DNA from 2 places in the Parageobacillus sp. KH3-4 genome. Region 2 is predicted to be linked to the other one. Evidence: a T-box and tRNA genes for the amino acid it is inferred to sense, from the RefSeq annotation. Region 2 holds a T-box; the other holds one or more tRNA genes.
What was found. The T-box of region 2 lies ahead of leuS (leucine--tRNA ligase). A T-box ahead of a tRNA ligase gene usually reads a tRNA of that ligase, here a tRNA-Leu.
Positions count from the first base shown of each region.

Region 1: it has a tRNA-Leu gene. The T-box ahead of leuS (leucine--tRNA ligase) is inferred to sense a tRNA for this amino acid. The anticodon was not compared.

Region 1 is NZ_AP025627.1:90,505-94,911, reverse strand. Features, by position in the region: rRNA gene MWM02_RS00505 (16S ribosomal RNA) at 1-1,551, opposite strand, end outside; tRNA gene MWM02_RS00500 (tRNA-Ala) at 1,739-1,811, opposite strand; tRNA gene MWM02_RS00495 (tRNA-Pro) at 1,826-1,899, opposite strand; tRNA gene MWM02_RS00490 (tRNA-Arg) at 1,906-1,979, opposite strand; tRNA gene MWM02_RS00485 (tRNA-Leu) at 1,983-2,068, opposite strand; tRNA gene MWM02_RS00480 (tRNA-Gly) at 2,075-2,149, opposite strand; tRNA gene MWM02_RS00475 (tRNA-Leu) at 2,165-2,246, opposite strand; tRNA gene MWM02_RS00470 (tRNA-Lys) at 2,257-2,329, opposite strand; tRNA gene MWM02_RS00465 (tRNA-Val) at 2,504-2,579, opposite strand; rRNA gene rrf (5S ribosomal RNA) at 2,590-2,706, opposite strand; rRNA gene MWM02_RS00455 (23S ribosomal RNA) at 2,841-4,407, opposite strand, start outside.
Region 2 is NZ_AP025627.1:692,387-696,793, forward strand. Features, by position in the region: gene mnmL (tRNA modification radical SAM protein MnmL/YtqA) at 1-506, opposite strand, end outside; gene MWM02_RS03565 (YtzC family protein) at 660-923, shown strand; gene MWM02_RS03570 (hypothetical protein) at 938-1,102, shown strand; gene MWM02_RS03575 (MFS transporter) at 1,201-1,521, shown strand; gene MWM02_RS03580 (DUF2087 domain-containing protein) at 1,626-2,210, shown strand; T-box leader at 2,316-2,544, shown strand; gene leuS (leucine--tRNA ligase) at 2,604-4,407, shown strand, end outside.

The DNA of each region.
Region 1 (4,407 bases), 600 kb from region 2:
GGTGATCCAGCCGCACCTTCCGGTACGGCTACCTTGTTACGACTTCACCCCAATCACTTGCCCCACCTTCGGCGGCTGGCTCCCTTGCGGGTTACCTCACCGACTTCGGGTGTTGCAAGCTCTCGTGGTGTGACGGGCGGTGTGTACAAGGCCCGGGAACGTATTCACCGCGGCATGCTGATCCGCGATTACTAGCGATTCCGGCTTCATGCAGGCGAGTTGCAGCCTGCAATCCGAACTGAGAGCGGCTTTTTGGGATTCGCTCCCCCTCGCGGGTTCGCAGCCCTTTGTACCGCCCATTGTAGCACGTGTGTAGCCCAGGTCATAAGGGGCATGATGATTTGACGTCATCCCCACCTTCCTCCGGTTTGTCACCGGCAGTCCCCCTAGAGTGCCCAACTGAATGCTGGCAACTAGGGGCGAGGGTTGCGCTCGTTGCGGGACTTAACCCAACATCTCACGACACGAGCTGACGACAACCATGCACCACCTGTCACCCTGTCCTCCCGAAGGGAGGAACGCCCTGTCTCCAGGGTTGTCAGGGGATGTCAAGACCTGGTAAGGTTCTTCGCGTTGCTTCGAATTAAACCACATGCTCCACCGCTTGTGCGGGCCCCCGTCAATTCCTTTGAGTTTCAGCCTTGCGGCCGTACTCCCCAGGCGGAGTGCTTAACGCGTTAGCTACAGCACTAAAGGGGTAACCCCTCTAACACTTAGCACTCATCGTTTACGGCGTGGACTACCAGGGTATCTAATCCTGTTTGCTCCCCACGCTTTCGCGCCTCAGCGTCAGTTACAGACCAGAGAGCCGCCTTCGCCACTGGTGTTCCTCCACATCTCTACGCATTTCACCGCTACACGTGGAATTCCGCTCTCCTCTTCTGCACTCAAGTCCCCCAGTTTCCAATGACCCTCCACGGTTAAGCCGTGGGCTTTCACATCAGACTTAAGGGACCGCCTGCGCGCGCTTTACGCCCAATAATTCCGGACAACGCTCGCCCCCTACGTATTACCGCGGCTGCTGGCACGTAGTTAGCCGGGGCTTTCTCGTTAGGTACCGTCACCGTGCCGCCCTGTTCGAACGGCACTTCTTCTTCCCTAACAACAGAGCTTTACGATCCGAAGACCTTCTTCGCTCACGCGGCGTCGCTCCGTCAGACTTTCGTCCATTGCGGAAGATTCCCTACTGCTGCCTCCCGTAGGAGTCTGGGCCGTGTCTCAGTCCCAGTGTGGCCGGTCACCCTCTCAGGCCGGCTACGCATCGTCGCCTTGGTGAGCCGTTACCTCACCAACTAGCTAATGCGCCGCGGGCCCATCCGCAAGTGGCAGCCGAAGCCGCCTTTCAACCAAAGACCATGCGGTCTTCGGTGTTATCCGGTATTAGCTCCGGTTTCCCGGAGTTATCCCGGTCTTACGGGCAGGTTACCCACGTGTTACTCACCCGTCCGCCGCTAACCAAGCGGAAGCAAGCTTCCGCCCGGTCCGCTCGACTTGCATGTATTAGGCACGCCGCCAGCGTTCGTCCTGAGCCAGGATCAAACTCTCCATAGAAAGTGGATTGGCTTATCTTCAGCTTCGGCTCCTAGCCCCTCGGGACGCTTCGGTCTCGCTGTGGCGGCAACCGCCTCCTCGCGAGTCCTCCAGCGCCTGTCGGGGCTATTCAGTCGCCTTCACTTTTCTATGTGGACGCTTCGTTTTGTTCAGTTTTCAAAGAACATTAAATTTTTAAATAAATAAGTGGAGCCTATCGGGATCGAACCGATGACCTCCTGCGTGCAAAGCAGGCGCTCTCCCAGCTGAGCTAAGGCCCCCTCTTTTCTCTAAATCGGGAAGACAGGATTCGAACCTGCGACCCCATGGTCCCAAACCATGTGCTCTACCAAGCTGAGCTACTTCCCGTAATGACGCGCTCGAGAGGATTCGAACCCCTAACCTTCTGATCCGTAGTCAGATGCTCTATCCAATTGAGCTACGAGCGCATATGCCGAGGGCCGGACTCGAACCGGCACGGTAGTTACCTACCCCAGAATTTTAAGTCCTGTGCGTCTGCCAATTCCGCCACCCCGGCGGTTACTGGAGCGGAAGACGGGACTCGAACCCGCGACCCCCACCTTGGCAAGGTGGTGTTCTACCACTGAACTACTTCCGCAGCTTCAATATGAAGTGCGGGTGGAGGGACTTGAACCCCCACGCCATAAGGCGCCAGATCCTGATTCTGGTGCGTCTGCCAATTCCGCCACACCCGCAGCTAAAAAGTGAGCCATGGAGGATTCGAACCTCCGACCCTCTGATTAAAAGTCAGATGCTCTACCTACTGAGCTAATGGCTCATAATAAACAAAACTATTCTGTTATGTTATACTCTTTGTTGTCCATTCCTCTGCTAGCTTACTCATAAGAAGTAAATGCTTCAGGACAACTGCAATTAATTCACAGATGTGTTGCGCTATTCTACTGAGCGAATAGCCTGTCATAAAAAACAATGATTTTGCTTTGACAAGTAATGGTGGAGGATGACGGGATCGAACCGCCGACCCCTTGCTTGTAAGGCAAGTGCTCTCCCAGCTGAGCTAATCCTCCATTATAAACTGCCTAGCGACGACCTACTCTCGCAGGGGCGCTGGCCCCAACTACCATCGGCGCTGGAGAGCTTAACTTCCGTGTTCGGAATGGGAACGGGTGTTTCCTCTCCGCTATTGTCACTAGGCAAATAACGAACTAGTTCTATTATAGTTCAATCGATGACATTGTCAAGGGGAATTTCATTCCCTCAAAACTAGATAACCGTCCGTTTGGAAGAAGCCGTTTCGCTGGGCGGCTTCCTTCGCTTTTCCGTTCCGCTTGGTTAAGTCCTCGATCGATTAGTATCCGTCAGCTCCACGTGTCGCCACGCTTCCACCTCGGACCTATCGACCTCGTCATCTTCGAGGGATCTTACTCGCTTTTCGCGATGGGAAATCTCATCTTGAGGGGGGCTTCACGCTTAGATGCTTTCAGCGCTTATCCCTTCCGCACATAGCTACCCAGCGGTGCCCCTGGCGGGACAACTGGTACACCAGCGGTGCGTCCATCCCGGTCCTCTCGTACTAAGGACAGCTCCTCTCAAATTTCCTGCGCCCGCGACGGATAGGGACCGAACTGTCTCACGACGTTCTGAACCCAGCTCGCGTACCGCTTTAATGGGCGAACAGCCCAACCCTTGGGACCGACTACAGCCCCAGGATGCGATGAGCCGACATCGAGGTGCCAAACCTCCCCGTCGATGTGGACTCTTGGGGGAGATCAGCCTGTTATCCCCGGGGTAGCTTTTATCCGTTGAGCGATGGCCCTTCCATACGGAACCACCGGATCACTAAGCCCGACTTTCGTCCCTGCTCGACCTGTCCGTCTCGCAGTCAAGCTCCCTTCTGCCTTTGCACTCTCCGAATGATTTCCAACCATTCTGAGGGAACCTTTGGGCGCCTCCGTTACCTTTTGGGAGGCGACCGCCCCAGTCAAACTGCCCACCTGACACTGTCTCCCACCCCGATAAGGGGTGCGGGTTAGAATTTCAATACCGCCAGGGTGGTATCCCACCGCCGCCTCCACCGAAGCTGGCGCTCCGGCTTCCCAGGCTCCCACCTATCCTGTACAAGCGATACCAAAATTCCATATCAGGCTGCAGTAAAGCTCCACGGGGTCTTTCCGTCCTGTCGCGGGTAACCTGCATCTTCACAGGTAGTATGATTTCACCGGGTCTCTCGTTGAGACAGTGCCCAAGTCGTTACACCTTTCGTGCGGGTCGGAACTTACCCGACAAGGAATTTCGCTACCTTAGGACCGTTATAGTTACGGCCGCCGTTTACTGGGGCTTCGGTTCGCACCTTCAGCCTTGCGGCTTAAGCGCTCCCCTTAACCTTCCAGCACCGGGCAGGTGTCAGCCCCTATACTTCGCCTTTCGGCTTCGCAGAGACCTGTGTTTTTGATAAACAGTCGCTTGGGCCTTTTCACTGCGGCTCCCTCGGGCTTGAGACCCAAGAGAGCACCCCTTCTCCCGAAGTTACGGGGTCATTTTGCCGAGTTCCTTAACGAGAGTTCTCCCGCGCACCTTAGGATTCTCTCCTCGCCTACCTGTGTCGGTTTGCGGTACGGGCACCTCCCACCTCGCTAGAGGCTTTTCTTGGCAGTGTAGGATCGGGGACTTCGGGACCAAAGGTCCCTTCGCCATCACGGCTCCGCCTTGTTGCCAGACGGATTTGCCTATCTGGCGGCCTAACCGCTTGGACAGGCTATTCCAGCAGCCTGCTCGCCCTACCTTCCTGCGTCCCCCCATCGCTCAAACGGTGAGGAGGTGGTACAGGAATCTCGACCTGTTGCCCATCACCTACGCCTTTCGGCCTCGGCTTAGGTCCCGACTAACCCTGAGCGG
Region 2 (4,407 bases):
ATTAGCAATGCCGTCCGCTCGTGCACCGTCTGCAAACCGAGCTCGACCCATAAATACGTGCGCTCGTTCAGCTCTGCCAAATATTCGACAACGTCGTCTGGAAGGCAGTCCGGGCGCGTGGCGATGGACAGCCCGACAACTCCGTCCAAGTTTAAGACGGTTTCGTATTTTTCCCGCAATACACCGACGGGAGCGTGTGTATTCGTGAACGCCTGAAAATAAGCTAAATATTTTCCGCTTTTCCATTTTTTATGCATTTTTTCTTTCATTTGATTAAATTGGGTAACAAGGTCATCTGCGCGATTGCCGGCAAAATCGCCCGATCCCGCCGCGCTGCAAAATGTGCAACCGCCATAGGCCACCGTCCCGTCACGGTTTGGACAGTCAAAGCCGCCGTCAAGAGCGACTTTAAATACTTTATGGCCAAACGTTTGCTGCAAATGGTAGTTCCATGTATGGTAACGTTTATGATCATTTGTATATGGAAATGGGTTGGGCTGCTTCAACACAGCTCCCTCCTTATCGAAAATCATATCATTTTAGCATTGTAACATGGTTGGCGGGAAAAATCGACTATTGCCAATCATTAACGTGATATCCGCAAAATAAAATGCGCACATTAAAAGATGAGAAACGATTATACGGTTGGAGGGAATGTTATGGCAACGCGGCAATCGGTCGATGAATTTTTGCAACATTGCGAAGATGTTATTCGTTATGCGAAAGAGCAATATACAGAGGCGCAAAAGCAAGAACATTACAATGACATGGAATATACACAAGCGCAGCAAATGCTGGAGAATGCAGTGAATGATTTGGCGCATTTGGCGCTTAGCTGCAATGCGCAACAGCGCGAACAATTGCACCGGATGCGCCTGCAGCTGCAGCAATTGCAAAACGAAATGATTTTGCTCAATCATTAAGGAGGGGGTGCGTCGTGCAAAAACGTTCGAAGCAGAACAATCCAGAACAAAAAACGAGAAACGGCATCAACAATCATGATATTGAATTAGGAAAAGAGGTGGACCCAGTAAAACAAGCGAAGAAAGCGTATGAACAAACAGGAGGGCAGCCGCAAAAAGCGAAGCAGCGCGCGGAGTAGGAGAATAGCTTGTCGAAGTCGGCAAGCTTTTTTTTATTGCAAACGACATACAGTTACTTTGGCGTTCGAATATTGAAGAAGGACGTATGATGCCCTGTATGCTTTGGATATTAATGATTGGCATGGCGATGAACATGACATTGGCTTCTTTTTTATGGACGATGAATGCGATTGGCGTTCATGGGCAGCTTGAAAAATCGCTTTCTGTCGCTGGAATGGTGCTTATGTTGAATTCTGGGGCAAGCGTGGTTGGAAATTTGGTTGGGGAAATATTATTTGATAAAATCAGTGGATTTCGGTCGATGATGTTTGCCGCGCTTGTTTTCTTTTCTGCGCTGTCGCTTATCACGACGTTTTTCTATGCTCGGAACTTGCCAAAGAAGCAAAAAAGGAAGAAACAAACGGTTACCGTGGAGTAGACATGTCCTCTACTCCGCTTTTTGTTTATTAGAGGTTGACAACGGTCATCTAATTAGATATATATCTAATTAGATAATTATCAAATATAAAAAGGAGGGTAGCCATGCAGCTTCATCGTTTAGTGACATTTTTCAAGGCGATTGGTGATCCAACGCGTCTTCGCATTATAAAACTGCTTTCGCAAGGGCCGCTGCACGGTCAAGCAATTGCTGGGAAACTTGGATTGACCCCAGCGACGATCACCCATCATCTCAAAAAGCTCCGCGACGTAAACATCGTTTATGAACGACGCGATGGAAACATCATTTATTTTTACTTGCAGCCGTCCGTAGTAAAGCATTACACGCGTGCGCTGCTTGATTTGACTGAACAAAACGAGGTGAAAAAAGAAATGAAAGAAAAAGCCGCAGAGCGCCAAAAAATTATCGACAACTTTTTTACGAGCGATGGCCGTTTAAAAAATATTCCAGCGCAAAGAAAGAAGAAGTTGATTGTGCTTGAGCATATGCTGAAAGGGTTGAAGCCGGGAAAACGGTATACAGAAAAAGAAATCAATGAGTACATTAAAAAATTCCATGAAGATTATGCAACGATTCGCCGCGAATTTATCATGAATAACTATATGTATCGCGAAAACGGCATCTATGAGCTAAATCCGCCGGAAATGTGGCATAAAATAGACGGATAACTAGCTACATGCGGATAAAAGCGGCATATATAGAATATAAGCTCCATTTTCCGCTACTTGCAATCAACCGACAAATTTTTTAAAATATTATCACGAACAATATTGGAAATAACGGTGAAGAGGAGTAGTAGTGAACAAAACGGGCGGCAGAGAGTTGACGGTCGGTGCGAGTCAACCGAAGTTTGTTCACGAACTCGCCTCGGAGTTGCGGGCATGAGCGGCTTTCGCCTCGTAATGCCCGCCGTGAATCTGCGTTAATGATGAGAGTGAGCATGCGCGTCGGCGCGTGCTAATAAGGGTGGTACCGCGGGAATTTTCACCTCTCGTCCCTTTTGGGATGGGGGGTTTTTTCGTACGTGTATCTCATATGACAAAAAGACAGGAGGAAAGACAATGAGCTTCAATCATCGCGAAATCGAGAAAAAATGGCAGGATTATTGGGAAAAAAACAAAACGTTTAAAACGGTTGATGACGATGACAAGCCAAAATTTTACGTGTTGGATATGTTTCCGTATCCGTCCGGCGCGGGGCTGCACGTCGGTCATCCGGAAGGCTACACGGCGACAGATATTTTAGCACGGATGAAACGAATGCAAGGCTATAACGTGCTTCATCCAATGGGATGGGACGCGTTCGGTTTGCCGGCGGAGCAGTATGCCCTTGATACCGGAAACGACCCCGCGGAATTTACTGAGAAAAACATTAATACGTTCCGCCGCCAAATTAAATCGTTAGGATTTTCATACGATTGGGACCGGGAAATCAATACGACTGATCCAAATTACTATAAATGGACGCAATGGATTTTCTTGAAGTTATATGAAAAAGGCTTAGCTTATATGGATGAAGTGCCGGTCAACTGGTGCCCTGCGTTAGGAACGGTGCTTGCCAACGAAGAAGTCATTAACGGCAGAAGCGAGCGCGGCGGCCATCCAGTCATCCGCAAACCGATGAGACAGTGGATGCTTCGCATTACGGCGTATGCAGACCGCCTTTTGGAAGACTTAGAAGAATTGGATTGGCCGGAAAGCATCAAGGAAATGCAGCGAAACTGGATCGGCCGTTCAGAAGGCGCGGAAATTCGCTTTGAAGTGGATGGCCACGAGGAAACGTTCACGGTCTTTACGACCCGCCCAGATACCCTATTTGGCGCAACATATACCGTGTTGGCACCGGAACATCCGCTTGTCGAAAAAATTACAACTCCAGAGCAAAGAGCGGCAGTAGAAGCGTATTTGGATTCCATTAAAAGCAAAAGCGACCTTGAGCGTACCGATTTAGCGAAAGAAAAAACAGGGGTATTTACCGGCGCATATGCGATTCATCCAGTCACTGGCGAGAAGCTGCCAATTTGGATTGCTGATTATGTGTTAATGAGCTATGGTACGGGCGCGATTATGGCCGTGCCGGCGCATGATGAGCGCGACTACGAATTCGCGAAAAAATTTAACTTGCCAATCAAGGAAGTCGTCGCCGGCGGCGATATTGCGAAAGAAGCGTACACGGGAGACGGCGAGCATATTAATTCCGATTTCTTAAACGGCCTGAACAAAGAAGAAGCGATCAAGAAAATGATTGAGTGGCTAGAAGCCAATGGAAAAGGACAAAAGAAAGTCACATACCGTCTCCGCGACTGGCTGTTCAGCCGTCAGCGCTACTGGGGCGAACCGATTCCGATCATCCATTGGGAAGATGGCACGATGACACCGGTGCCGGAAGAAGAACTTCCGTTAAAGCTACCAAAAACGGATCAAATTAAGCCGTCAGGCACGGGAGAATCGCCGCTTGCGAACATTGAGGAATGGGTCAATGTCGTCGATCCGAAAACAGGCAAAAAAGGACGCCGTGAAACGAATACGATGCCGCAATGGGCAGGAAGCTGCTGGTATTATTTGCGTTATATTGACCCGCATAACGACAAACAGCTTGCCGATCCGGAAAAACTGAAAAAATGGCTGCCGGTGGACGTATATATCGGCGGTGCAGAGCATGCGGTGCTTCACTTATTGTATGCGCGTTTCTGGCATAAGTTTTTATACGATATCGGCGTTGTGCCGACAAAAGAGCCGTTCCAAAAACTATTTAACCAAGGAATGATTCTTGGGGAAAACAATGAAAAAATGAGTAAATCAAGAGGAAATGTCGTCAACCCAGACGATATTATCGAAAGCCATGGCGCTGATACGCTGCGGTTAT